2 regions of the Colwellia sp. 5_MG-2023 genome follow, and region 1 is predicted to be linked to the other one. Evidence: predicted binding sites of a transcription regulator. Region 1 holds the regulator's gene; the other holds the start of a gene.
What was found. The regulator MetJ, encoded in region 1, represses methionine synthesis genes. The targets are predictions, from matches to a motif close to TAGACGTCTAGACGTCTA.
Positions count from the first base shown of each region.

Region 2: the regulator MetJ is predicted to act here: its motif matches at 2,253-2,270, upstream of Q4496_RS00335 (cystathionine beta-lyase).

Region 1 is NZ_JAUOPW010000011.1:93,431-108,841, reverse strand. It holds gene hemE (uroporphyrinogen decarboxylase) at 471-1,538, shown strand; gene metJ (met regulon transcriptional regulator MetJ) at 1,676-2,014, opposite strand; gene metB (cystathionine gamma-synthase) at 2,329-3,498, shown strand; gene metL (bifunctional aspartate kinase/homoserine dehydrogenase II) at 3,525-5,999, shown strand; gene Q4496_RS09795 (hypothetical protein) at 6,236-7,624, shown strand; gene sodX (nickel-type superoxide dismutase maturation protease) at 7,664-7,981, opposite strand; gene Q4496_RS09785 (hypothetical protein) at 8,166-8,381, opposite strand; gene Q4496_RS09780 (hypothetical protein) at 8,428-8,856, opposite strand; gene argE (acetylornithine deacetylase) at 9,326-10,489, opposite strand; gene argC (N-acetyl-gamma-glutamyl-phosphate reductase) at 10,759-11,805, shown strand; gene argB (acetylglutamate kinase) at 11,917-12,696, shown strand; gene Q4496_RS09760 (ornithine carbamoyltransferase) at 12,784-13,713, shown strand; gene Q4496_RS09755 (argininosuccinate synthase) at 13,818-15,062, shown strand; gene argH (argininosuccinate lyase) at 15,065-15,411, shown strand, end outside.
Region 2 is NZ_JAUOPW010000001.1:76,534-91,944, forward strand. It holds gene Q4496_RS00330 (alkaline phosphatase) at 1-952, shown strand, start outside; gene Q4496_RS00335 (cystathionine beta-lyase) at 1,039-2,211, opposite strand; gene Q4496_RS00340 (hypothetical protein) at 2,432-2,992, opposite strand; gene Q4496_RS00345 (DNA polymerase II) at 3,208-5,658, opposite strand; gene dinG (ATP-dependent DNA helicase DinG) at 5,749-7,878, shown strand; gene Q4496_RS00355 (YbfB/YjiJ family MFS transporter) at 7,899-9,086, opposite strand; gene Q4496_RS00360 (PEP-CTERM sorting domain-containing protein) at 9,648-10,268, opposite strand; gene Q4496_RS00365 (PEP-CTERM sorting domain-containing protein) at 10,415-11,044, opposite strand; gene Q4496_RS00370 (hypothetical protein) at 11,718-12,296, shown strand; gene Q4496_RS00375 (hypothetical protein) at 12,444-13,898, opposite strand; gene Q4496_RS00380 (hypothetical protein) at 14,307-14,504, shown strand; gene Q4496_RS00385 (helix-turn-helix transcriptional regulator) at 14,767-15,411, opposite strand, start outside.

The DNA of each region.
Region 1 (15,411 bases):
TATAAATTTTCAGCTATACATTTTATAGCACAAATAAAAAAGCCTTTCTCGAAGAGAAAGGCTTGAAATGCTCGCATTATGGTCTTGTTAATCAAGCTTCTTATTAATTATGCTCAGAAGTATTTTTATTATTAATCAGTGCTTCTTTGTTTGCGCAGGTATTTTATAGCAAAGCATTTTCATCACTGCAACAACTTTAATAGAGCATAAACTCGACGATAAATTTCGTATAAAGCATAACTAATGCTTTTTAGTGATTAAGTGATTGATTGTTATTCATATTAATAATGTCTAGCGAAATGTAACTAAATTGAAATATTTTTCATGGGATGAATGTTAAGCGTAAATGAATTGATTTGTCGCATAGATTCAAAATACCACGAGTGCTAGAATACGCGCATAATTTACTTGTTATTCCTATTTTGGGGAGTTCAAGTAAGTAAACAATGAATAAATTAGAGGGTTTATTGGTGACTGAATTAAAAAATGATAATTATTTACGTGCGCTTTTAAAGCAGCCAGTAGATTACACACCTGTTTGGATGATGAGACAAGCAGGACGTTATTTACCTGAATACCGAGCAGTACGTAAAGATGCTGGCGATTTTATGTCAGTTTGTCGCGATGCTGACTTAGCTTGTGAAGTTACTATTCAGCCGTTGCGTCGCTTTCCACTTGATGCAGCTATTTTATTCAGCGACATATTAACAATTCCTGACGCCATGGGTTTGGGCCTATATTTCGAAACAGGCGAAGGACCTAAGTTTGAACGTCCTATTACTTGTAAAGCTGATGTTGAAAAAATCGGCGTACCTGATCCTGAAGGTGAATTACAATACGTAATGAATGCCGTTCGTACTATTAAAAAAGAACTAAATGGTAGCGTGCCGTTAATTGGTTTTTCTGGCAGCCCTTGGACGTTGGCAACTTACATGATTGAAGGTGGTAGCTCAAAAGCTTTTACTAAAATCAAAAAAATGATGTTTTCTGAACCACAAACACTGCATTTATTACTTGATAAGTTAGCCGACTCTGTTATTTCATATTTGAATGCACAAATTGCTGCTGGCGCACAATCAGTAATGGTGTTTGATACATGGGGTGGCGTATTGTCACCACGTGATTACAAAGAATTTTCATTACAATATATGCATAAAATCGTTGACGGTTTAACGCGTTATAATGATGGCCGTCAAGTGCCGGTAACTTTGTTTACTAAAAATGGTGGTATGTGGTTAGAAGATATCGCTGCGACAGGTTGTGATGCGGTAGGACTTGATTGGACTATTGATATAGAAAAAGCAAAAGCACGTGTTGGTGATAAAGTTGCTTTACAAGGCAATATGGACCCTTCTATGTTGTATGCACCATTACCGCGTATTGAACAGGAAGTATCTAAAATATTAGCAGGCTTTGGTGAAGGCGGTACCGGTCATGTATTTAACTTAGGCCATGGTATTCACCCTGATGTGAATCCAGATCATGCAGGACACTTTATTGAGTCGGTGCATCGTTTAAGTAAGCCATACCACGGGTAACTTATCTTGTTGCGAATTTTGTAGCTATATTGGCTACTCTTATATGAAGCACAAAAAATGAAGCACAAAAAAAAGTAGCAAACTCTATCGAGGTTGCTACTTTTTTTATTTTAGATTAGTTATTTACTCAATCGAACTTAGATTGATTCGTCATCATCTATTTCGTAAGCACTAAAGTCGGTAATTCCTTTTTCTTCTAAAATACGACGAACACTAGCGGGTAACTTTTCCTCATTATCTTTAGCGAGATCTTCATCATCAGGTAGAGGCTGCCCAGTAAAAGCATGTAAGAATGCTTCGCACAATAATTCGCTATTAGTCGCATGGCGTAAATTATTTACTTGGCGTCTAGTTCGCTCATCAGTTAATACTTTTAAGACACGCAAAGGAATTGAGACTGTAATTTTTTTTACTTGCTCACTCTTTTTACCATGTTCGGCATAGGGATTAATATATTCGTCATTCCACTCAGCCATGTAAATTCCTCTGTAGCTATTAATGTAAATGGTTAATTATTATTTTTATATGACTATAAAAACGCATTTAACGGTATTATTTAATTAACACTTAATGAAAACTTGATTAAGCTTAATTGAAAGATAGAAGCATATACTTATTTCTTCTTAATCATGCAATTCTACTGGTTGCAGAAATCCAGTCAAGTAGAAGTTTAGATGTCTAAAAATTCTTGACCTAAATAGTCAAAACGTTTAGAGTTATAGACGTCCAAACATCCAAAACATTAAGTATATAAGTTTATGGTGTTAGTTAATGAAAATAAGGAATAAAAATGTCGAATACTAAAATTAAAAACATTACTACTTCGGCAGTGCAGGCGGGTATTAATACCGATAAACAACATGGTGCTGTTGTTGCCCCTATTCACTTATCTAGCACTTATTCATTAAAAAGCTTTAATGAAAAACGTGAATTTGATTATTCTCGCACTGGTAACCCAACCCGAGCAACCTTCGCTCGAGCTATCGCTACATTAGAGCAAGGTAAAGTGGGTATTGCGACAAGTACTGGCATGTCGTCAGTATTATTAATTTGTCAGCTGCTATCTGTTGATGATCTTGTTGTTATTCCTCATGACTGTTACGGAGGAAGCTTTCGACTATTTACCCATTTAGCAAAACGTGGTCAATTTAAGTTAATTGTTGTTGATCAAAATAACCAACAGGCGTTAGCAGAAGCATTAGCACAAAAACCTAAATTAGTACTAATTGAAAGCCCAAGTAATCCACTATTACGTTTAGTTGATATTGAAGAAGTAGCTAAGGCTAGTCACGAAGTAGGTGCTTTAGTTGCTGTCGACAACACTTTTTTATCTCCTGCTTTACAACAACCATTAACATTGGGTGCAGATATTGTTTTTCACTCTACTACTAAGTATATCAACGGGCACAGTGATGTTGTTGGCGGTGTTTTAGTGGCTAAAGAACAGGCTTTAGGTGATGAGTTAGCTTGGTGGGCAAATTGTATTGGTATTACTGGCAGTGCATTTGATAGTTTTCTTGCTGTACGCGGCCTAAAAACTTTACCAATTCGCATAAAGCAGCATCAAGAAAATGCTGAGCAAGTTGCTGAATTTCTAAAAAATCATCCTGCGATAGAGTCAGTTTATTATCCAGGCTTTACAGATCATCCAGGACACGAAATTGCTAAGAAACAGCAAGCAGGCTTTGGCGCTATGCTAAGTTTTGATGTTAAAGGTGGTGTTGAGTCGGTGAAAAAATTATTCGCTAATCTCAAATTGTTCACTTTAGCGCAATCATTAGGTGGTGTTGAAAGTTTAATTTGTCATCCGCCAACAATGACTCATGCCGGTATGGCCGAAAGCGCAAGACTAGCTGCTGGCATTACCGACTCTTTAGTAAGAATTTCCGTTGGTATCGAAGATATTAATGACATTTTGGGCGATTTAGCGCATGGCTTAGCACAAAGCCAAACGCGTTAATAAATAATAATTTTGTAGAAGAATAAATGACAGAATCACAAAGACCTCAAAATAAATTAGCTAAACATGCTGTTAACGTTCATAAGTTTGGTGGTAGCTCTTTAGCTAATGCGCAGTGCATAGAGCGCGTTGTTGATATTATCCGACAAAATTGCCAACTCAATGACATCGTTGTTGTGTCTGCTAACGGTAAAACCACCGATAGTTTGTTTGCCATATTAGCGCACACAGACAGTGCTGACCTGACAGCAGCGTTGAGCGAGTTAGAGCAACAACAACTGTTACTTATCAATGCCTTATTAAATGAAAAAAGTTCCAAGCAGCTTACCCAACTATTATCTACCGATATAGTTCAGTTAAGAACTTGGCTGTCGAATGATATCATTCAGCACAGAAATGATATTTTAGCTTACGGTGAATTGTGGTCTGCACGTTTATTATCAGCGTTATTAAATGAAAAAATTTGCCCAAGTAACTCGGTTGATGCCCGTGATTTTCTCGTGATAGACAACGAACAAAATTGTGCGGTTGATCATGCCTTGAGTAGTGCACAATTTAAAACGCGACTACAGTTTGGCAAGTTAGCCGTAATTACAGGGTATATTAGTCGTGATAGTCGCGGTAAAACTTGTACGCTAGGCCGTAATGGTAGTGATTATTCGGCAACTATTATCGCGTCGTTAGTGGGTGCTCATAATGTCACTTTATGGACCGATGTTGACGGTATTTATAGCGCTGATCCGCGCGTTGTTCCTAATGCGAGAAAATTACATCGCTTACCTAATGGTGTAGCAAAAGAGCTAGGACGTTTAGGTAATCCTGTCTTGCATGCCAAAACGTTAATGCCATTGGTTAATGAAAACTTATCGCATCATTGTCACTTACACGTAGCAAGTAGCTTTGATTCACAAGTTGCCGGTACAGAAATCGGCACTTTTGGCCATATTGCAAAACAAGAACTCTCAGTAACTTATTTAAATGATCTTATCTTAGCGAAATCAACAAGTTTTATTGGGGATTCGGTCGAAGACTTAACAGAGAACTTAGGCGCTAATTTATTCAGAAAAGCGTTAGTTGAATTTACGCCTATTTGTGCTGATGCTAAACAAGGCTTTATTGTTATCAATCAATCTCAGCAAAAAGCGTTAAGTCAATGGTTAGCTAGTCACGATATTGAAGTCACTTTTATCCCAACGGCTATTATTGCAACGGTTGGACATAACGTTGCACAACGCGGCGATATTAAAGCGCGCTTTAAGCGATCTTTAAAGAGTGCTCAACCTCTATTTTTAGTAAACAGTAAAAATAATCATAGTGTTATTGCTGTACTAGCTGAGCCATGTAGTACAGAGTTATTGAATAAAGTTCATCATGATATGACTAAAGACTCTCGCCACATAGGTTTGCTTATTGCAGGGTTAGGTAATATTGGTGAACGTTTCCTTGAGTTATTACCCGCACAGCTAAATAGAATATATGCTTTAGAAAATACTCACCTTGTTGGATTATTATCGTCGAAAAAAGCCTTGATCAATAACGATGGCATTGACGTGAATCAAGCACTGTCATTATTCAAGCAAGCAGCTAAACCGTATAACAACGACGAATTATTATCTTGGTTAAGTAATCATCCTTATGATGAATTAATTGTGGTAGATATTACGCCAAGTGAAGATTTTAGTTTACTTTATCAAGACTTTTTCACGCGCGGTATTCACGTTATTGGTGCGAACAAGTGGGCTGCTTCATCAGATACTGCGCACTACAATAACTTGGTTAATACCGCAGATAGAAACAACAGTTTATGGTTAGGTAATACTACCGTTGGTGCTGGATTACCCATTAATTATGCTATTGCTGATTTGAATAATAGTGGCGATACCATTACGGCCATTGCGGGGATTTTCTCGGGTACACTTTCATGGTTGTTTGAAACCTATGACGGTTCTACCGCATTTTCAACGTTACTTATTAATGCACTTGAGCAAGGGATAACAGAGCCCGACCCACGTGAAGATTTATCAGGCCGTGATGTACAACGTAAGTTATTAATTCTAGCTCGTATGGCTGGTTTTGAGCTGTCACTTGATGATATTGATTGTACCAACCTAGTCCCTGAAAATTTACAACGTATCGGTCGAGAAGAATTTTTAGCAAGGGCGAATGAGTTAGATGATTATTTTGCTGATGCGTTAGCTGATGCTAACAAAAAAGCAAGCTGTATTCGTTATGTGGCGCGCTTAAATGTAGATGAGTCTGGCAATATTCAAGCGAAAGTAAGCTTAGAAGTATTACCACAAACAGATGCTTTTGCTAATTTGACACTGTGCGACAATATTTTTCAAATTAGTAGTCATTGGTATCAAGAAAATCCATTAATTATCCGTGGGCCAGGTGCAGGGCGAGATGTTACTGCAGGTGGTTTACATTCAGATCTTGTGAATATTTGTCAGCAATTAGCGCATAAGCAACATCAAGTAAAAATAAAAGGGCTAAACTAATAGCTTATCGTGCGCTAAGACAGGTTTACCCTCTAAATCAAGTAAAATTAACTATGCTATACTGTTTAAGTTATATGTTAAATATTGCTTAAAAAAACAAGCTAAGTGGTATGTAATAATCGTTATAAGAGTTAGTCTTTGAACTTGTTTCTTTGCTTTTGTTCTGGTTGCTTAGTTATGTATTTTCTAGCATTATTAACTATCATTTATTGATTCAATAATTAAATAATAAAGTAATGCCTAAAGCTCCTAATAATCAAACACATTATACTAATCAAGTGCAGCTCTTAGTTGGGAAGATTTATGGGCGCAGTATATTAAATGATTCTTTGCTTGAACGAGCAATACATTACTTTGATAACAATGAATTTGTAGAATCACATTCGACAACTAGCACTGAAAGTGACACGTTACATAAGCTAGAAAAAATAGAACGTCATAATCATTTGCAATCCATTTGTTGTGAAATTATTGAGTTGGCAGAAGGTGATACGCTACAAGAAAGTAACCGAAAAACAGCACGACTATTGGGGACTATTCAATTGATTAGCCCAACAGAAGGCAGTAAAGTTGCTGTTTGTAACGAACAAAATAAAGTGCTTTATAAAGCCATTTTATCTCTACGATTACTTGATAGATTACTACTCGATAATGAATTAAACGATCCTTATATTGTGAAAGTTTTAACTGAATTTAACGGAAAGTCTTTTGTTGAGTTGGATGAAGCTGAGCGGGAGCGTTTTACTGAGCTTGTTAGAATACCTCTTTTGATGGCCGCGTTATTACAAAACATTGGTCATCATCATCCTGAGGCGCGCGTCATTTTTAGTGGAGAAGATGGTAAAAAAGATCGTTTTCGTATTTTAGATATTACTGATAGAAAAAAGCTGCTAAAAATTAACTACAAAGAAACACTTTCTTATATATCTAATGCTATTGGTGTTTTGAAATATACGGGAAATTCGAAAGAACTACGCGATCAATTTGTGATTGAGGAACAACTTAAGCATCAATTTATCAAAAAGTTAATTAAAAGCAGTTTTAAGCCTGAGCAGGGGATTGGCAACTTACTAAAAGTACCTCAAATTTATGTCTCTATTGTTTTATCCACGAAAGAAGCCTACAACTATAAGGTATTACCTCAAGTTTTTCAGGTATTAAATAAAAATGCTGAATTAGGTAGTTGCTCTCAAAAAGCGGTTGATGCGCTTTATAAAATCACCGGTATGTTCCCTCAAGGCTATGGTATTGTTTATATGCCAGAAGATGAAATGGGTCATTTAGGAGATTGCTATGAGTATGCTATTGTTAATCGACTTTATCCTGAAACCCCCGAAAACCCTCTATGCCGTATTGCAACACGACATTTAACGTTTATTGGTTATGGGCACAATATAACGGTTAAAAAAAGTAATAATTTATATTTTCCACAGATAGCTAAAAAAATAGCGACGTTGAGCAAAGAACGCCTTAATGAAATTCTTGAATTATTAGCTTCAAATTACCATGAAAGACAACAGCTCGATCTATTACCACGATGCTGGCATGCGAATGAATATTTTTCTGTTAAAACCAATCAAAAACTATGGAATAAAGAAGATAGTCGATCGTTCAGTTTGTCTTAATTCTGCTTTGGTACATCATTTATTTGTTAGCGTGACATACTAGTTCATATCAGTATGCGGCTTAGTAAAAACCTTAATAACTCGACCAATTATCTGTTGTTGACTGACAGGACCTAGCTTTTCAATTGTCATACTAGTGGCATTCTCGCCTTTACACCAAATTAAATTGTTTTTATCAATAACTGCGACAGTTTTTATTATTAAGCCATATTTAGGATGGTTAATAAGAATAGCTTGATTGTGCTTTATTCTTTTAAAAATACGCCATTCACCGACAAGCACATAACTGTTTTGTGGGATACGAGGGAACATACTGTGCCCCGTTACTTTCCAAAATTTTAAGCCAAAGAAAGTCATCTACTTAGCACTAAGCACATAACTGTTCACTTCAGCTGTTAGCGGCACATGGTTCACTTTTAAATGCGACCTTTGCTTACCGTTGATAGGTGCATCATTTTTCAAAGGAATAGTGCATAGGGCTGAAACTCTGGCAAAATTAAATCTTTTGTCTAGCTTATTAAGTAGTTGGTAATACATATTTTTATTCCTCCTTTAATTGTTTCTTCGATGGCTTAATTTGGTAATTTTTGGTTAAAAATTTAGTGTATAAAATCGCTAACGTCACAAAAATTGGTGCTAACCATAGTAAATGAATAATATTGGCAAATATGGATGAATGATCATGACCAACATGAGCAAAAACAGGAACAGATATGAATAAGCTAATACAAAATATCCCTAAAGCGTGTGCTGTCATTCAATGGTCCTTTACGTTATTGTTAAATTTAATTGTGATCAGCTAGTTAATGAATAATTTGCTGATTTAATGCTATTTCTGATTGGAATGCCGCTAACGATTGGGTGCAGGTATCGCAAACAGGGTGTCTTTTAGAAAACATTAAAATAGGCATAAACGTTATTTTAAGGGCGTTTTGTGCGATAAGTTTAGTGTCTTCACAATATTCATTACACTGATAAATAGATAGCATCCTCTCGTGAGGAATTTTTAAATATTGCAGTGATAATTCAGCTTTATCTTGTACTTCAAATAAACTCGATAAATTATGAATAGCACAAATCCATGCCATTAATAATTCAACATTTTTTGGATTAGCAGACCATAAAGAGTCTAGATGGGAAGCTGCTTCTTTATAACAGTACTCAGCTTGCTTCCATTGTTTATTATGAAAGTTATCGTTACCTTGGTGTAATAGGTCTTGCCATTGAGGCATAGCTACTCCTCTGAACATATGGGTAATAGTAAAATTGAATTAATCAAATAATAATCATTCTCGTTTGTGTTTGCAAGTTTTATTAATTAAGAGAACAATTTTATACATAGAAAAAATAGCCAAATACAAAGCATTTATTTTAATAACGAGTTGTTCTAATTACTAAATAAATAACGGTGTGGTTGGTGATTTTAGCAAGTAGAAATGATCACCTAGTTAGTGAGATTGGTATAACTATTTCACTAGCTAGCAGGCTGGTAAAATGAAATAGGGATAGTAAGAACAGAGCTATTTAGGCGTGAGCTTATTTATACCTTAATATCTCGAGTGTTAAGCCGTGATTAAGTGCTGTGAAAAATAAGTAAGCTAATGAATACAAGGTGATGATTAAGCTTATTGTTAACGCTTAATCATCAATAGTGGTATACCGGTTGTTATTTGTGAACGGAAATTATCGTTAAATAAAAGTCTAACGCAGGCAGTAATGCTGGATCATTGACATTAATAATTTATCTGTTTTGTCTATTTCACTATGGGCTAAAAACTCATTAGGTTGATGTGCTTGATTTATCGAGCCTGGGCCTAAGACAATGGTTTGACAGCCAAGTTGTTGTATATAAGGCGCTTCAGTAGCGTAATTTACCGCACAGCACGTGTGACCACTGATTTCCTCAGCAATAGATACAATACAATTGTCATCAGTTGGTGATTTATTCTGTTCAAAGCTTGGTGAGCTAGGATGTAATTCATCAAAAGTGATACGCGCAGGGTATTTTTCAGCTAACGGTTTTAACGCGTCGCTTAACCATTGCAGTAATTCATTATCACTCATACCCGGTAAAGAGCGTAAATCAATATCTAAATCACAGTGCCCACAAATACGGTTTGAATTATCACCTCCTCTAATTGCTCCCATGTTTAACGTTGGGGCTGGTACATCAAATGCTTCATTTTTAAAGTTAAGGTTAAACTTTTCTTTTAAATCAATTAATGCACCGATCACTTCATACATGATCTCAATGGCGTTAACCCCAAGTGCTGGTTTACTTGAATGACCTGACTGGCCTTGAACACTAATACGATGTGACATATGACCTTTGTGCATAATTACAGGCACTAAATTAGTCGGTTCACCTATAATGGCAACATCAGGTTTTATGTCTTGGGTTTGTCCAAAAAAGCGCGCACCGGCCATGGTAGTTTCTTCATCTGCAGTTGCTAACACGTATAGTGGTTTTTTTAATTTTTTAACATCAATGCTTTTACAAACTTGTAAAATAAAAGCAAAGAAACCTTTCATGTCACAGGTGCCTAAACCATAGAACTTTTCATCTTTGTCTATAACATTCATAGGATCGCTCTGCCAACGACTTTCATCAAACGGAACTGTATCACTGTGACCTGCTAATAATAAGCCACCTTCACCGCTGCCAAGTTTAGCCAGTAAATTATATTTATTTGTTGTGTTAGGAACTTTTTGAATATTTATATCAAAACCTAACTGTTCGAACCATGTCGCAAGTAATTGAATTACCTCTATATTTCCTTGGTCCCAACTTGGTTGAGTTGAACTAATTGAAGAGCAAGCAATCAATTGAGTCAAAGATTGGGTGAAGTTAGGTAATTGTGACATATAAAAAGATCCGCACTATAAAAGAATAATTTGAATAAAAGCCCAAATAGTTATGCTTAATAGTTGCATAACTACCCATGAGCTGTTAAATTGCTTTTTATAGTGTAAATAACCTGCTGTAATAAGGCCACTTAAAATGCTAATTGTTCAAGAAATACGACGACGATAGAGAATTTTTTTAATATCTCTTGGATACTTTAGTTATAAGAGAATGGTTATTTTATTAAATCCGTATCGTTAATAGTTTTCTGAATAAAAAGGTTTAGATTGTGTCAGAAGTTCAAAAGGTTGCTGTAATTGGCGCTAGTGGTTATGCCGGTGCTGAATTAGTTGGTTTATTAGGCCAACACGATAAAGTTTCAATACAACATCTTGTTGTATCAGAAAACTCTTCTTCCTGTGGAAAACTTTTCAGCGAATTACATGGTCGCTGGCAGGGGATATGTGATGTACCCCTGGAATCTTTTTCTCAGCAATGGTTTGACGATAATATCGTAAATGCTGCTACAGATTTAGATGCGGTTTTCTTTGCCACTCCACATGAGTTTAGTGCCGATTGGGCCCAAGCATTTGTTGATGCAGGTGTAAAAGTGTTTGACCTTTCTGGTGGCTTTAGATTGAAAAATGCTGATGATTATCCAAAGTTCTACGGCTTTGAACATGCAAATATTGATGCGTTAGCACAAGCAAAATATGGTTTAGCTGAATGGCAACATGAAGATATTGTTAATACAGACTTAGTTGCTGTACCTGGCTGTTATCCAACAGCAAGCTTACTTTCTTTAAAACCTATCACGAGTAATAATTTTCATGTAGAAAATTCATTAATTGTCGTCAATGGTATCAGTGGTGTGAGTGGGGCAGGAAGAAATGCGTCATTAGCGACCAACTTTAATGAAGTCAGTTTAAAACCTTATAATATTTTACAGCATAGACATCAGCCAGAAATCTCTCAAGAAGCACATGCTGATGTTATTTTTAATCCACATTTAGCGCCTTATAAAAGAGGCTTGCTAGCTACTGTGACTATGCAGCTAAAAGCGGATGTTACCGCAGAACAAGTTGATATAGCATTTAAACAAGCTTATAACGACAAGCCATTGGTTAGAATCGTTGATGCTTGGCCTCAAATAGATAATGTAGCGCACACTCCTTTTGCAGATATTCATTGGCAAGTTGATCAAGAAAAGCACGTAGTTGTGGTGAGTTGTGCTATTGATAACCTACTTAAAGGTGCTTCTTCACAGGCTGTTCAATGCTTTAATATTCAGCTTGGATTGCCAAGCGAATATAGTTTGCTAGCTCGTAATTGCTAGGTCATAATCACTTGTTAATAATAACCTAGCCAACATATTGAAATTGTTGATTTTGAATGTTTTAGTATTGAACCTAGCATCCAATAAGTAAAAAGATAAGAGAAAAGATAAATGAGCAACCACAACCCTTTAGTTATAAAAATTGGCGGAGCTATTCTGGAGAAATCCGGTGCGTTAGATGCATTGTTAGCGGTGATTGTTAACCTTAAAACTGAGGCTAAAGTGGTATTAGTTCACGGTGGTGGTTGTGTCGTTGATGACATGTTAGCGCAAGCAGGTTTTACCACAGTTAAAAAACATGGCTTACGTGTTACTCCGAAAGAGCAAATTGGATTAATTAGCGGTGCTTTAGCGGGTACGGTAAATAAATCAATTGTTGCCACAGCAAGTAGCATGAACTTATCGGCAGTAGGGTTATCGTTAGCAGATGGCGATATGATTGCTTGTACAAAATCTGAATTAGATCTAGGCGAGGTTGGTTTACCACTGCCTAAATCTAGTTTATTACTAGATGCGCTGCTTAATAGTCATTTTTTACCTGTTGTATCATCAATTGGGTGTTTAGCTAATGGTGATCTAGTCAACGTAAATGCCGATGATGCTGCTGTTGCTATTTGTCAGCTACTTAATGCTGAACTGCTGTTATTAACAGATGTAAATGGCGTAAAAGGTGCTGATGGTGAATATTTATCATCACTTAATAGTACGCAAGCCAAAGATCTTATTGAACAAGGTGTTATTGCTGGTGGTATGACAGCAAAAGTGAATGCCGCACTACAAGCCGCTAATCAATTACGACGAAGTATTACGGTTGCTAGTTGGCAATCGCCAGAGAAAATTCCTAGCCTGCTAAATGGGCAAGGTATGGGTACACAAATATTGTCAGATTAGTGCAGCCGTATTAACTCTTTATTAGAGAAAGTGTTAGATTAATTGAATCGAGAAAAACTTATGTTACAACAAAGCAAGTCACTACAAATTTCTAATTTTTTAGCTGACGATCAGCTAAATAAGAAGCAATTGTTAGCCTTAATTGAGCTAGCAATTCATATCAAAAATAATCCTGCTGATTATAGTCAAGTATTGGCGGGTAAATCTGTTGCGATGATTTTTGAAAAACCGTCATTAAGAACCCATGTAAGTTTTGATATGGGCATTAACAAATTAGGTGGTCATGCCCTTTATTTAGGTCAACAAAATGGTAAATTAGGTGAACGTGAGCGAGTAAGTGATTACGCGAAAAACTTATCTTGTTTTGCCGATGCCATTGTGGCGCGAGTTTTTAGTCATGACTCTATTCAAGGCTTGGCTGAACATGCAACTGTGCCTGTTATTAATGCGTTGTGTGATTTATATCATCCATGCCAAGCGTTAGCTGATTTTGTTACCCTAACAGAGCTTTTTACCGAAGGGAACGCTGCTGATTTGAGCAAGGTTAAATTAGCCTATGTGGGTGATGGTAATAATGTTTCTAATTCATTAATGATTATGGCTGCTATATTAGGTGTAGATTTTACTTTAGTTACGCCTGTTGGCTATGAAGCCGAAGCGGATATGATTGAAAAAACGCGAGTGCTAGCAAATGAATCTGGCGCGAAACTTACTATCACGACAGACATTACTAAAGTGGGTCCACAAGACGTTATTTATACCGATACATGGATTTCTATGGGCGATGAAGATGACAGTAAAAAAGCGCAATTATTAGCGCATTTTGCTCCTTATCAAGTCAATCATGCGTTAATGAAAAATAGCGATGCAAACATTGTGATGCATTGCCAGCCAGCACATTTAGAAGAAGAGATTACGACAGCGTTATTCGATAGCGAAATGTCGGTAGTTTTTCAGCAAGCTGAAAATAGAATGTGGGCGCAAAATGCTGTTTTAGTAAACCTATTTACTAAGTAATTAGTAACACTGTTTGTGTTGGGCTGAAACCCGATAATTTAAGTGTGAGATATTACGCTTAACAATAATTTATGAACTATTTAACCAAATTTAGAGAAAATTAAATGAGTATTCAAAAGAAAAAAATCAAAAAAGTAGTATTAGCTTATTCAGGCGGCTTAGACACATCAGCAATCATTCCATGGTTAAAAGAAAACTATGATAACTGTGAAGTTGTTGCTTTTTGTGCTGATGTTGGTCAAGGTGCAGAAGAATTAGAAGGTATTAAAGAAAAAGCAATCGCTTCAGGTGCTTCAGAATGTTATGTCGCCGATCTTAAAGAAGAATATGTTAAAGACTATATCTACCCAATTCTTAAAACAGGTGCGGTATACGAAGGTCAATACCTATTAGGAACGTCAATGGCACGTCCTATTATTGCTAAAGCGCATATTGAAGTCGCTTTAAAAGTAGGTGCTGATGCGGTATGTCACGGTTGTACTGGTAAAGGTAATGACCAAGTACGTTTTGAAGCTTGTTTTGCTGCCTTAGCACCAGAGCTTACTGTTATTGCGCCATGGCGTGAGTGGGACATGGTTTCTCGTGAAGACTTACTTGATTACTTAGCAGAACGTAATATTCCTTGTGCAGCATCATTAACAAAAATTTATAGTCGAGATGCAAACGCATGGCACATTTCTCACGAAGGTGGAGAATTAGAAGACCCGTGGTGTGAGCCATCAAAAGAAGTTTGGACCATGACTGTTGATCCTATGGATGCACCAGATGAACCAGGCCGTGTAACCTTAAGTTTTGATAAAGGTGAATTAGTTGCTGTAGACGGTAAAGATTTCTCGCCAACAGGCGCTGGTGCTTATGAAGCATTAGTTTACTTAAATGAGAAAGCAGCGGCACATGGTGTTGGTCGTATTGATATCGTAGAAAACCGTTTAGTGGGTATGAAGTCTCGTGGTTGTTATGAAACTCCGGGCGGTACAGTATTAATGGCTGCTTACAAAGGCTTAGAAACACTTATTTTAGATAAAGAATCTCTAAAATATCGTGAATCGGTTGGTCTTGAATTCTCTCATGTAATTTATGATGGCCGTTGGTTTACACCACTTGCTAAAGCGCAATTAGCGTCAGCAGCTTCTTTTGCTGAGCAAGTAACAGGTGATGTTGTTGTTAAAATGTATAAAGGGATGGCACAAGTTACGCAACGTCGTTCTCCTAACTCTTTATATTCTGAAGAATTTGCAACATTTGGTGCTGATGACGTTTATGACCAAAAACATGCAGAAGGTTTTATTCGTTTATTTAGTTTATCAAGCAGAATTACTGCGTTAAGCAAAAAAAATCAGGAGAAGTAGTAATGGCCTTATGGGGTGGACGCTTTAAAGAAAAAGCGAGTGTGCAATTTAAAAAGTTTAATGACTCGTTACCTGTTGATTACCGTATGGCAATACAAGATATTGTCGGTTCAATTGCTTGGGCACAGGCTATTCATGAAGTAGGCGTGTTAAATGATGGTGAGTTAACCCGATTAGTCGCGGCGTTAAATGAACTAAAAGAATCTGTGGAAGAAAATCCGAAGCAGATTCTACTTTCAGATGCTGAAGATATTCATAGCTGGGTTGAAATTCAGTTAATTGAAAAAACAGGTGATTTAGGTAAAAAGCTCCATACAGGTCGTAGTCGTAATGACCAAGTTGCTACTGA
Region 2 (15,411 bases), on a different contig from region 1:
TAATGAAAGCCGTAGAAATTACAATGAAATTGCCGATAGCTATATCGACAATGGCATAAAAGCAGACCTTTATCTTGGTGGCGGTTGGAAGTACTTCATCCGCGAAGATAGAAACTTAGTCGATGAGTTTAAGCAATCGGGTTTTCATTATGTCGATAATTATCAAGATTTAAATAGTTTTCCTAAAGATAAACCTGTTTTAGGTCTTTTTGCTGATGTTGGTTTACCTTGGGCATTGGATGATACCAATAAACATCGCTTATCAACTATGACTAAAGCAGGTATTCACCATTTAATTGACTTACAAGAAACTGATGATTTAGCTGATAATGGCTTTTTCATGCTCATTGAAGGCAGTCAAGTTGATTGGGCTGCTCATGGTAATGATATAAGCGATGCTATGGCTGAAATGGATGATTTAGCAAAAACAATTGAATATTTAGAGCACTTTGTTGAACATCACCCTGATACACTTGTGGTAGTAACTGCCGATCATAGTACAGGTGGTTTTACTATTGCTGCCAATGGTAAATATGAATGGAATGCTGAAACTTTACGCACAATGAAGCACTCTGTTAATTATATCGCTAAGCAATTAACAACCAATGAAATAAACGCAAAAATCACAACAGAATTATTTAATTTTGAATTATCTGAAGAAGAGCTGAGTTTACTTAATGATAGTAAAAATAACGCTACAATAGAAAAAACTGCGAATATGTATCAAAGTAAAACTACACCTGCAAGTGAATTAGCATTAATAAAAAGTGTAAAGAAGGTGATGGATATGCGTAGTAATAGTGGTTGGACTACTGGTGGTCATACGGCCATCGATGTACCTGTATTTTCTTTTGGACAACACAGTGAGTTATTTAAAGGTCTACAAGACAACACCGATATAGCGAAAAAAATATTCATGTTGTTAGGTAAGGATAACTCAAAGATTAACTAACAGATTTATTAAGTTAAATCATTGATGCTCGTTATAAACCTATAACGAGCATCAATCAATGCGACTTTACAATAATGTGCTTATGGCTAAAGTTTGGCATTAAAACGAGCAAAACCCTGCTCTAAATCAGCAATTAAATCATCGACATCTTCTAGACCAATATGCAAACGAATTAACGGAAACTCTGCCGTCCACTTAGTTGCACTTCGAATTGAATCAATACTCGTAATACCTAAAATAAGTGATTCGAACCCTCCCCATGAATAACCCATTTTAAAATGCGATAAGCCATCAAGAAATGCCGTAAGTGCTTCTCTATTGCCACAGTTTAAGGTAAAAGAAAATAAACCATTAGAGCCGGTGAAGTCACGTTTAAAAAACTCATGTCCTGGACAAGACTCAAAAGCAGGATGTAAAATAGTATCAACCTCTGGTCGCTCTTTTAACCAGCTAGCTACTGTTAACGCACTCTTTTCATGTTGCTTTAAACGTACACCAATCGTTCTAATACCACGTAACGCAAGATATAAATCATCTGGTGAGGTGCATTGCCCCATTAAATAACTATTATCGCGTAATTGTGGCCAATATTTTTCTGTTGCTGTCGCGGTGCCTAACATAACGTCAGAGTGTCCAACAATATATTTAGTGGCTGCTTGTATACTAATATCAACACCGTAATCAAAGGGCTTAAAATTAATACCTGCGCCCCAAGTATTATCAAGCATTACAATACAATCATGTTGATGTGCTATTTTGGCAATGGTTGGTACATCTTGTACTTCCATCGTAATTGAACCCGGAGACTCTAAGAAAACAATACGTGTATTGGGCTTTATTAATGCTTCAATACCAGCACCAATAAGTGGGTCATAATAAGTTGTTTCTACACCCATTTTAGCTAAAATTTTATCGCAATAGTCACGTGTTGGCTCATAAGTACTATCAACCATTAAAATATGATCGCCACTTTCTACAAAAGAGATTATTGCATTGGTTATCGCTGCCGTACCTGATGGATAAAGTGCACAACCTGCACCACCTTCTAATTCAGTCATTGCATCACTAAAAGCAAACGCTGTTGTTGTGCCTCTTCTACCATATACCATGGTTTGATTATTACGATTCTTTAAAGCATCATTCATTTCAGCCACAGTTTCAAACACAACAGTTGAAGCCCGTGTAACGCTTGGATTAACTACACCATTTGTCCATTTTGCTTTGCGACCTGCAGTAACAATTTTAGTATCTTGTTTCATTTAAATCTGACCTTTAGGTTTAATTACTTCAAATAGCTATCTAGCCATCTAAACTTATTTGTATTTATACAGGGAAATGAAAGAAAATTCACCTGTTATCTGTTAAGTTTTAAAACTGATAACTAATAAGAGAGAACTGAAATAGATATCTAGAACAACTCATTAGGTTAATCGTTAATAATAAAATTATTGAGATAAGTTTTAGGTTACTGCTATTTTGTTAGGATTGATACAGAACAGCATCCACTTTATTACTTGCCTTTAATTTATTATTTTCTTCATTTAAAATAATATTATCTGCCATTAGCTCTTCTAATTGGCTTTGTAGCTGAATAACTTTACTCGTAGTCGCGATTTTCTCTTGTTTATACTGTTTTTCTCTTTCTAGCGATTCTGAAAGTTTTAGTTGAGCACTTTCAAGTGTTACCATTAGTTTTTTAATGTTCACGTCGTTGTCATGCTTGGCGCTATTACTATTTTGTAATAACGTAAATTCTTCACTATTGTCATCATCCGCTAAAATTTGTGTTAAATAATCAAACCCATAAATAATAAGTGTCAGCATTATCGTTAAAAATAAAACAACTATATATTGATTGGCACTAACAGAGTCAAGGGCAGATTGTAGCCTTACGTACAGCCCCCCATTAGTCATCACCAGTGAACTAATAAACTCATTATGCCAAACAAACCAAATGACAATATACGACATAAGAAAATGAAAAGACGGTTTTAAATTTAAGATGATTCTAAGAAACAATTTTGTTTTATCTGACAACATAAAATTCCCTTTTATATACTTAAGCTCAGCTTAATAAATGTTCATTAAATCATGCCAGTTTTAAAATGGACAAGCAACCAGCATGCACCTAAGTAACTTGCTTAGTAATAAAGAGCTTAAAATAATTGCAGTATAAAAAGACAGAGTACACAAGTGGTAAAATAAAAATAGCGGCTAAAATATCAAATCAGTATGAAATAACGAACAACAATCGATTAAAATAAATTAATTTGCTTACTAACAATCTCATCAAAAGATTTCCCGAGAAAAGGTAAAACATCATCGGCTATTGGCTTAATCTGTTTATCGATATAATGCTCATAATCTAAATTCCCTTTCGATAACTCTATTGGCATTACACCATTTAAGGTCATCACATATTCAATAATACTTCTTTTTCTATACTTAGGTGATTGACCTGAGTCTATTGAAGCTTTATTAGCAATTAAACATGCCTTAATATGAGGTGGCGTATTAACATAATCGTTAAGATCTCTTCTTATTTTTTTCATATAAACTAGATTATTATCATGCTTTCCAGCCCTTATCTCGCTCAATAGAGTACAAATGTACTCATCTATAGGTAAATCATCAAATACTCGTCTGAACAATTCTTGCTGGAACACTTTACTCGCTTGAGTCCAGTCACTTCTAACCGTTTCTAGTCCTTTAAAAATTAATTTTCCATCACTTAACCCAACATACCTTTTTTTCGTACCAACCTTTTGTCCTTTAATTGCTTCCTGTCCACGAATTGTTGGCATTAAAAATTTGGTGAAGTGTGTTTCAAATTCAATTTCTAAATCACAAGGTAAGTCAAAAACTGCTTTTATATAATGTTGCCACTTTGCATTAATAAAGCCTTGTAAATCTCGACCTAAACTTTTACATTCAGCAGCAGCTCTATCATCACCAACATGCACAAAGATTGAATCGGTATCACCGTAAATAACACGAAAACCATGTTCTTCAATCCAGTGAGTTGTCTTTTTTAAAATTTCATGACTACGTTTAGTAATAGAGCCAGAAAGCCTAGGATCAAAAAAACGACACCCTGTTGAGCCTAAAACACCATAAAAACTGTTCATGATAATTTTAATTGCTTGTGACAATGCCGCATTTTTCTGCAATTTCGCCTTATCTCGCTCTAACCAAAGTGAAGTGATTATATCGGGTAAAAAATGTTTATCGCGCGAAAAATACGCGCCATCAAACCCCTCTACCACTTTTTTATTTTGAACGGGTAACGTGGTATTAGCCTCTTCTTTTTCGACAACTAATAAGCCTTCAACTAATCCCATAGGATCTATCTTAAAACTTCGAATAATACTCGGATATAGTGATTTAAAATCGAGCACTAACACATTGCTATACAGACCAGGTATTGAATCCATAACATAGCCACCGGGAGATATTAAGCCAGAAACACCGTCTCCCATATTAGGCGCGACATAACCACTACGGTGAAGTTTAGGTAAGTAAAGGTTAGTAAAAGCGGCAACAGAGCCACCTATTCTGTCAATTGCTAATCCGGTTAATTGCGCACGCAATTGGGCAAATTCTAATAATTGAGTTTTTTCAAAAATTAGCCATACTAATCGGCAATCTTCAAGGTTATAAGCCGCCAATGCTGGTTTATTATTTAAAAAATTATCGGTGATTTCATCAACTCTATTTTCAACATTATCAACTTTTTTCCCTATACCTAATAACGTATTGGCAACGTTGTCTAGGGAAAAACTAGGAAAGCTATAGGTTGCTGTTTTTAGTAAATCAATACCGTCAAGCACGACTCTGCCAGCAATTTCAATAAACTGCTGATCAGTATTATTACTATTAGTTCGCCAGCGAGGTTCACTACCATCACGTCCAATGGAAAATTTTACTTGATGAAGATCGCAACGTTTTTGTAATAAACGAAAGTCAAAATTAATCACATTCCAACCAATAAAAATATCAGCATCAATAATGTCTACTTGCTTAATGAGTTCAATGAGTAACTCTTTTTCATTGGCAACCCAAACAATATAAGATTCGGCATCATACTGAGGATCACCTATCATTAAAACACGCTTCAATTCTTCATTATTATTAGCATAAAGACCAATTGAATAAAGCTCTCCTGCCATAGAACATTCAATATCAAGTGATAACATACTCAAATGAATTGCTAACGGCTGCGCTGATTTTTTACACTTAACTTTAAGAGGATTAAGATAAGTGTTATGTGTTTCGTAATTCATGCTATTACGGCTAAATAAAAAATCTATATCAGCAGTAATAAATCGCTCCATTAAATAACGATCATCAGGACGTATATCATCTTCATAACACTTAATTTTTTTTGCTCTAAGACATTCTCGCGCACGATAAAACTGCGATAAATTAGCAAAATAAAATCCATGAACATATAGTTGAGTAAAGGTTTTTAATTCTAACAGCTGCTGCTTAACAAGCGATATTCCTTGGTGTTGTAATATAGCCTCTGCTTGCTTTGCCTGCGGTTGCTCAACAAAAAAAACGGCTAATTCATTATAAATAACAAGTTTTTGTGCTCCTTTTTCAGTTTTTAACCACAATGTTATCTGTAAATCGTTACCTTTATCTTGCACTTGGCGACTAAGTAAAAAGCCCTGTTGTATTTGTTGTGGCAGATTAGTTTGCATATTTTTTAAAATTAAATAGAGAGAAAAAACAAAGCCTGTTAATATATACAGCAGTGTACTTTATAATCTTACCTTTGGAAACTGCCTTAAATGCTAACTGACAAGTTAAAACTCATAATCCGTCAATCATATAAAGCAATTGGTGAGAATTTAAGTAACTTTAACCCTAGAAAGCAACAAACGTTTTTGATTGCTGAAATAGCAAAAACCTTAGCCGGTGAATACAGTAAAGATAGAAAAATTATCGCGATAGAAGCTGGCACGGGTACAGGTAAATCTCTTGCTTATAGTTTAGGTGCTATTCCTTTAGCCTTAGCGCGTGACAAAAAAGTTTGTATTTCTACTGCAACCGTAGCATTACAAGAGCAACTGGTTGATAAAGACTTACCTTTTTTAAAAAAATATGCCGGCTTAAAATTTGATTTTGCCTTAGTTAAAGGCCGACAACGTTATGTATGCAGACAAAAACTAACACAAGCTGTCGCGACTGATTCCCCTCAAGCAGGTTTTACTTTTGCTGAAAAACCACAAGCGAGCGATATTCGTACATTAAATGCTATGCATAAGGCATTAACTGACGGCTCTTGGCACGGTGACATAGATTCATGGAAAAGCCCTATCCCGCACCATATTTGGTCTCAAGTACAAAGTGATAAACATAGTTGTTTAAAAACGTTATCAGAACATCATCACTGCCCATTTCATAAAGCTCGAGAAACAATGGAACAGGCTCACGTGTTAGTCGTCAATCATAGCTTATTGTTAGCGGACCTTGAATTAGGTGGCGGTAAAATATTATCCCCTCCCGATGAAACTTTTTATATTATTGATGAAGCGCACCATTTACCTAAAGTGACCCGAGACCATTCGAGTGCAAGCGTTACCTTACGTGGTGCTATTGATTGGCTAACTAAGTTAAGGGAGACGGGTGATAAAATGGCGAAGTTGATTAAATCTCAACGTGCTATTTCTCCGGCATTAAAGCTTAGCGATGACTGCCAAGATTTATTAATAGAAATGCAGAAAGTACTTACGTTTGTTGATAATAATGCAAAAACCTATTTTCTAGAAAATAATGCCACAGACAATAGCAACAATTTCAAAAACAATGACGATAAGGTTTACCGCTTCGACAATGGCATAATTCCTAAATCATTAAAAAATTGGGCTGAAGATTGTAATGAATTAAGCAAAAAATCATTAAGCCACTTAAACAAACTTTATAATGCCTTAATTGAAGCAGTAAAAGATGGTGATTGCCAAATGTATCTTGCTGAGCCTGTTTTAAGTGAGGCTGGCTTTATGATACAAAGGTTAGAAAATTTACAGTCGCTTTGGCACATGTACGCTAAAACAGACAGTGATAAAGCGGCACCAATGGCAAGGTGGATTCAAATTCAAGATCCTGTTAAAGCTAGTGCTCGACAAGACTATTTATTGTGTGCTTCGCCAATAGAAGTCGGATTTACGTTAGAAGATAAACTTTGGAGTCAATGTGAAGGCGCTGTATTATGCTCAGCGACATTACTTGCCTTAAATTCCTTTGATAACTTTCGTTTTCAAGCTGGTTTAAGAAACGATGATGGTAGCCAGTATCAACAGGTAACGTCACCATTTGATTATCAAAATAATGCTCAACTGGTTGTTGCAAAAATGACGAACGAACCTAGTGCCATGCAATTCACCGACGAACTGATAGATAAACTACCTAAGTATTTAGAGCAAGGTAGTGCCAGCTTAGTACTTTTTTCTTCTTATTGGCAAATGGAAAAAGTTGCACAAGCGTTACGAGAAAAAAATCAACTTGATATTGCGGTACAGGGAGAGCATTCTCGCCAACATATCATTGAAAAACATAAGAAGAATTGTGACAACAATAAAACCAGTATTATTTTTGGCACACAAAGCTTTTCTGAAGGTTTAGATTTACCTGGTAATTACTTAAACAATTTAATTATCACAAAGCTGCCTTTTTCTGTACCAACCTCTCCCGTTGAACAAGCTCAAGCCGAATATATTACGGCAAAAGGAGGTAATCCTTTTATGTCATTATCAGTACCTGACACCTCTAAAAAACTTGTACAAGCCTGTGGGCGATTATTGCGTAATGAAAAAGACGAAGGCGTAATCACTTTGATGGATAAACGGGTAGTAACTAAAAGATACGGTAAGCAATTACTTGACTCTTTACCACCATTTGAACGTGTAATTGAAAGATAGAAAACACCATAGTAAAGATACTATTGAGCAGTATCTTTAGCTTCTTTATAATTAATTTTTGCATAAGTTAATAGTAAAATACCCATAGTAACAATGGCCGCGGTTAAATATAACGCCTCATTATAATTACCAAATTGTTTTATTAATGCAACTGAATATAATGGACCTAAAATTTGCCCTATGCCATAAGCAGATGTAATTGCTCCCATAATAAACACAGGATTTTTCTTAGAAAGTTGACCACCAAAATTCATAAATAAAGACACTAATCCGATAAAGGTAGCACCAAAAAGCAAACCACTAATAAGGTTCATTACAATATTGCTAGAAAGGGTAGGAATTATAATACCAACAATCTGTAATAGCATAGCAACAATCATAATATTAATGCTGCCAAAACGGTGTGCTAAACGCATCCATATAATACATGATGGAACACCAGCAATACCTACTGCTAACCAGACATATCCACCATAGCCGTCTAGCCCTTGTAACGAATTGACAATGTCGGGTAGAAAAGTTGCTTGTACAACCATACCAATACCTTCGGTAAAATAAGCCAATATTAAAATGATCACCATCGGAGAAAATAACGACTTATCAAATTTGTGTTTAACCACTTCATTGTTAGGCTGTTTATCAAACCGTAAAACATAAGCGGAATAACACGATAACAATGCTCCTAATATCGCTAAGATGATCCATGCATCTTGCCAATTTCCGCCAGCATAAAATACGCCCCTCATAACCAGATCAGTAATGAGTATTGAAAAGCCTAAACCACTAAAGTGTATCCCCATCGCTTTGGTTTTATTTACCGACTTTAGCTTTAACATGACAACGGCCGATCCTACAACCAAGGCCATTGCTGCTCCAAACCCAGCAAATAGCCTTCCAATAAACCAGATTGTACTATTGTCAGTAACGCCTAAAATAAAAGAGGAGATGACACAAATAAACAGTCCAAACCTGAAGTATTTAACTTTAGAATGAATATCTTTAATAAAAACAGAGAAAATAGAGCCAGTTAAATAGCCGACATAGTTGATGGAAGCCAGCACGCCAGCATAGGCAATAGTAATACTATCTTCTAACATTGCAGGTAGCAGCGAAGTAAACACAAAACGAGCCACGCCAACGCCTACAATAAGCGCAAATATACCTGCTAATAAAATAGCACTGTTACTCTCTCGATTAAATATAAGCATACTTCCCCATATATTTTTTTACGGTATATTACAGTCTATAACCAATTAAGTTGCATAAAGAAATCATTAATAATGATAAGTGGTATATAAAATACAAATTTAATCGATAAATTAGATAAGCGAGATAAAATAGTTAACATATTTCAATTAACGTATTTCATTGATGAATTTGTATCTTTCTAGTTTATTTTTAGATTGTTGCAATAAATTAATATTATTGACAACACTTTCCTCAATTCTTCGATTATTAACTTTCTACGAAAAAAGATAACAACCATAAATTCACCTAAAATTTAACGTGAAAGTTTAACGTGGACAGAAAATTTAACGTGATTTAACGTGGATATGATTTAACGTGGACACCCACCTTTATTTATAAACAAAATTAAAGCAGGTGGAAGATAAAATCGCTAGGCGAGGGCTAATTTTTCAAAACTAACATAGCGGTCTATATTAGTTTTGAAGGCCAATAATACCAACTTACTTACGCGATCAACCTCACTGGTTATTGGTTATTGGTTATTGATTATTGATTATTGATTTTAAACAAGCAATATTTATTTAAGACTCCTTATTGCAACGACGCAATGTCAAACCTATTAACCCTAATGCAAAAATAGTCAGTGTCGTTGGCTCTGTTACCGCTTGCAACGGCTTAGGGCTGCTCCATACTGCGTAAGTTGAGGAGTTAGAAATACCGGTATTTAAACCTATACCCACTGTAAAAGGACTCGTTGTGTCCCAATTAGGATTGCTATTATTTAATGCCATTACGCCAAAGAGTGTGTTATTTGTATTACTTTTGTATGGCGTGATTACAAAACAATCATTGTAGGTATTACTACTGCAACCAAAAGTTAAATCAGGTAACGAATCAAATAAACCATCAACTGAATCTACAAAGACATCATTTAATAATGCCAATGATGCGACTTTACTTTCTTCTTCGGTTTTCCAGAAAAAATCGCTCTGTTCATCACATCCGCTAAACAAGTCAGGACAAGTGCCATCAACAAAGCTTACATCATAAAGCTTACCGTTGATGTTTATATTAGAAGCACCTAATAACTTACCGCTGGTCAGATCTATATTCAACATGAGCGTCGCATTGGCCAAGTTAAATAAACTACAGGCCGATATGAGCAAAGATAATATCATTACTTTAAAATATACTTTTTCCATTTTATTTTTTCCTTATGAACTTAACTCAATGTAACTTGGATGAATTTAACTTAGACACCCATTTTTATTTATAATCAAAATGGGTGTCTAAGTTAGTTAGGCTAAACGGATGAAGTAATTACTATATTCAGCACTAACGGTAGTGCTTAGATGCTTATTTTATGACGAGATACCAATAACATTATACCGAATGCTAAAATGGCAAATGTTGATGGTTCAGGTACCTCGTGTATTATCGGATCAGCGATTGAATCATCAATAATCTCAACCCAATTAGGAGAGCTACCAAAATCTTTTGAACCATGTGCCCCGCCACTACCGCCACCAGTGTCAGGTTCAGTGTCTCTGCAGTTTATACTGCCGGTTATTGCACCAAATACACAACCTGTTTCCCATGCGGTTACTAATGGATCACTAAAACTGAGCGATTCAAAGAAAAACTTACCTGCTGTAATTTCAAAATCATTGTTAATAAGAGTACCTGAAAGACTATCGATACTATTAATATCAGTAACTGAAAATCCACTGAATAAATCGGTATCGAAGTATTCGAAAGAAACAAAATTAGTGAGTAAAATGGCATCGCCCCAAGTATAATCGACTAACTCTAATATCGCCTCAGCGGTTCCATATGAACCATCAGCGTTTGCATAGCAATCTTGGCATTGCCCAGTAAAATAATATGAGGTGATAATTCCGGCATTAGCAAATGGCACAATAATCATGAGTATGATTACGGCATAAATTTTACTCAAATAATTTTTAATATTTTGCATGAAACTCTCTTTTAATGATTAATTAATTTTTTAATTGTAATCATTATCCTCAAATATTTTATTTAGTCCTTACGCTTTCCTTACCATTATCAATAAATCATATAGTCATCTGATATATAGACTAATATTAAATAAAAAAATTAAAAGTTTGTCGTGTTCTGAATCCGTTTTTTAAATTTTTTCGTTATTTAATCTTTTGAAACGAAAAGATTTACGTGAGTCTTTGAGCTATAACTCAAGCACGGCGAGCACAATGGGAAACAAAAGGAAATTAAGTAAACTAATGAGTTACTTTCTAGCGGTAGTCATCAATAAAATCCTTTTTTTGATAGGTCCTCTAATCCTAATTGAGAGGTTTAACGTTTCAAATAAAGATGGATGTTCAAATTAACTTTACCACTGTGCGTTTAAAAAAGATGATTGCTTATTACGTAAAAAGTAGGTGTAATGGCTGAATAATAAGCGCTGAGTGATGCAGGGATAGTTTAAAAGTGATAGGTAACCCCCATTAAATTGGCTTGATGTAACTAACGTTATAAAAAGCAAATCCCCATAGCATAAACAACACCAACTCTGACACACCGAGCAGGTAACGCCTCAGTCCAACAAGCGATTATGCAACACAAACTGCGTGTTGCATAAATACTAAATTATTAGTACTCAAGGAGAGGTGATGGGACCGCTGAAAATTTCAGAATACAAGAAAAGTATAAAATTCGAATTTGTACGAGCTCAAATGGCTCAAAAAAAGTTTATGAAACTTGTCGAATATAAGTACTCCCAACTGTCGCAGAATCAAAACCACAAAGCCTCTACGATAATAAAGCTTCAATACTTTGATACATATGCACTATGGTGTGGTCATGTATATGAGGTAATAAAAGCACTAGCAATTATCGATCAATCTTTATCTATAGAAGAAGATTCAAATGCATCTGACTTTGATTCTATCCTTCAGGAGGAAGTTGAAAAATTGATTGCAACTGCTGTTTCAAAGCCTGGGATTATCCATCCATCTTTGAAACCTAGCTTTTCTTCTGATTTACGTACAGTCAGAAATAAGTGTTCTTTTCACTGTACAAATAAAAGAGTGAAAACAGATATTTTGTCAAAATTTATGAAACAACATCATCAGGAAATATACTTTGTTTATGACCTGTTAGCCAAAAAAAACGAGTTATTTGGCATCGAAAGTCTAAATGATTTTGGTGCTATCGAAGAATTTTATAGTATTAACTTGAGTGATGAGTAAATTGAGTACTAAAAGAAAATCCGCACGTTATTATGGGTGGCCTGATAAATTTACCCCGCTCACGAAGTGAGTTCTGCGTTAGCAGAAGGGCTTGCCCCGGGGATGTTTACTTACTCTTTAATATTGATTTACAATAGCTTTTTCAATCTATGGGTGACTATTAGGATCTGTTATAGAAGTATTAGCATTATATTCAGCCAAGTTACTGTAACCATCGTTATCATTGTCTAAGTTGGCATCATCTGGATTTTCATCATTTAGGCCATTTTGTGCTTCAAACCAGTATGGTAAATCATCTTCGTCTAAATCCTGACTTAAACCAAAGTTCAATGTTATATTATCGTTGAAAAATCGGGTACTTGTGTTAGAAAAATCAGCATGATAAATAGAATATTTAACGGTTACAGGGCTAACATCTTTCCTATTAATGATAGTCTGGTGTGAATAAGCACATTTATTAGAGGTTATTATCTGATTGTTTTTATCGAGAAACTCTAGGTCACAATTGATTCCGGTTGTCATGCCGCTAGCAGAAGATATATCAACCATGCTTATTAAGTCATCATAGCTATTTGGTGGTGTGAATGTTGCCTGTTTGTCAATTTGCTGTTGATGGGCAATAAAGCCACTAAAGTTTTTTACTACCGAAGTTTGAGCCGCTTTTTGACTAGCACCTAAGGTTAACCGGTAGTTTTTAGTTGCATCTTGAGTCACCGCTGGGTTAGGGCGAATCCGTACATCTACAACAGTATTGGCTAATTGGTTAGGAAAAGTATGGTAACTGCCATCACCTGTAGCAAGAGCTTGCCAACTGCCGTCTAAATATAGCTCAAGGAGCCATTGACCCGGATTTTCCATATCATTCAGTTTTAGTTCTATGCTACCGTTAGCAGGTAATTGATAAACAAAATAATCTATGTCATTGCCATCTTCATGATTACCCATAACAAAGTTGCGTTCGTCATAAAGTTCGGTAGCGGAATCTCTAGTATCATTAACTTCGTATCGATCAAAGTTCGTTGCTTCTAATGCAGCAAACTGAATAGTTGCGTCAGTTGCTGAGTTTGCCTGCATGTACCAATAATATTCGCCTGGTTCAGTGATCGCTTTGATAATTTCATCTGTATTTGCCAAATTATTAGAAGTACCTAATGTGTATAGTGTTCCGCCAATATCTTGATATACCGTTAATGTAAAGTCCGTTGCAGCATCCTGACCAAGCAGTACCGCGGTAGTTTTGGCTCTCTCGCTAATGTTAAAGTGATAACAATAAGCGCCACCCGTTTGAGTGCTATTTAATGTATATAACAAATTAGTTGAAAGCGTAGTACAAAGTGGAGCATAAACTTCAGTTACTGCAGCTGTCACCATTGACTGAGTTGTAAGAGATCTACCGGCACGTAGTTTAGATTTCTTAGAAAATGAGGTTGCAATGACTTGGTCCACTTCACTATTAGCTAATACATTTTTTATATCATTATAATTCGATGATACTGCTGGAGAAAGGGAACCTTTTAAATCAACCTCAAGTGCATTTGCAACAGAAATTGAAAGGGATGAGGCTACACATACAATAGTTAGTAATTTACTCTTATACATCATATATTTTTCCTTGTGTTATAATACCAATTACACTAATAGCGTTCAAGAATTAGGGTTGAACCTTAGGTTAACTTTTAGTTGAATTTTTTACTTAATTATTAAGCAGTTTTAAATTATCTGAAACACGCCAGTAAGTCAACAAGACAGGGCAAGAACATAAGCGTTTAAAAAACAGTCGCCATGTTTTCAGCACCATTAATAAATTTTAATCATGCCAGCCATAATAACGACAATAGGCCCCCTATTAGACTGGCTTGATGTAACTAACGTTATAAAAAGCAAATCCCCATAGCATAAACAACACCAACTCTGACACACCGAGCAGGTAACGCCTCAGTCCAACAAGCGATTATGCAACACAAACTGCGTGTCGCATAAATAATAAATTGTTAGGTGTAAGGGATTTATATGCCGGATTCAACTAAATTAGCCAAATTCGTAAACGCTCTTGCTATTCTTTTATCAATATTTTCTATAGTGGATATTGCTTACTACGCAGTTACATTAAATTTAGGTTTTCCAATTATCAAAAGTTTAGGTACTCTTTCTATATCAGCTTTTCTATATTTATCTATTAATAAGCCTGAAATTTTTAATAAAAGTTAACAAAACTAACAAAGACGCTAGCTTATAAAGTATCTTAAAATAAAAAATTTGAGCAACTATCCCTGTTAATTGTTAATTTGAAAAGTCCTTGCTATTCGCTAGTAGTTAGCGTTTTATAAAACTCATTAAATGGTGATCTTCCTACAGAGGACTTTCTCCTCATTAGTTCATGCCCATGCTAAGTTTAGTAGCGTAGTTAATTTGGCCACCTACTTAGCAATGCTGTTGTGCATTTCATATCAACACAGTCACCCTTTTATATTTATGTTAACAACTTAAATAACTCACTTTTACTGCCAATATTCAGTTTTTGATAAATGCGGTAAAGGTGGTTTGACACCGTTGACGGAGAAAGCCCTAACTCTTTTGCTGCTTCTTTAAACGTTAATCCTTTCGCGAGTATTTGTACAACTTCATGTTCTCTAATCGATAAACTATCTAAAGGGCCTTGTGGCCAAATTTCAACAATGATTAAATCATTAAAGGGTTGGAGTTCAACTTGCAGTCCATCTACCGCATAACTTTTTCTAGCTAGATCTAAAGCGAAAGGTAATTTCAGTAAACTGCTCTCCAATTCAGTTTTGTTAGCATAATTCTCTTCAAGTAAATCAATAAAACTACTTTGTACTTGATGAAAGTAACCTTGTTTATCACAAATCGCTTTATGACTATTAGAATGTAATTTACTGTTAGTTATTGTCGTTTGGTTATCATCAGTACGTGCAAGTTGTAAGAAAAGTGCATGTCTCGCTGCGGTGAGTAAATGATATAGCGCTTGTTTTTGTATTTGTTTATCTTGATCAGAAAAAGGCTTGTTACGCTTAAATCGATATAAGCTTAACAACGTAAATAACCCTGTTCGGTCATCAAGGTGAATTGATGATAAAACTCTTTCTATATTGTGTGG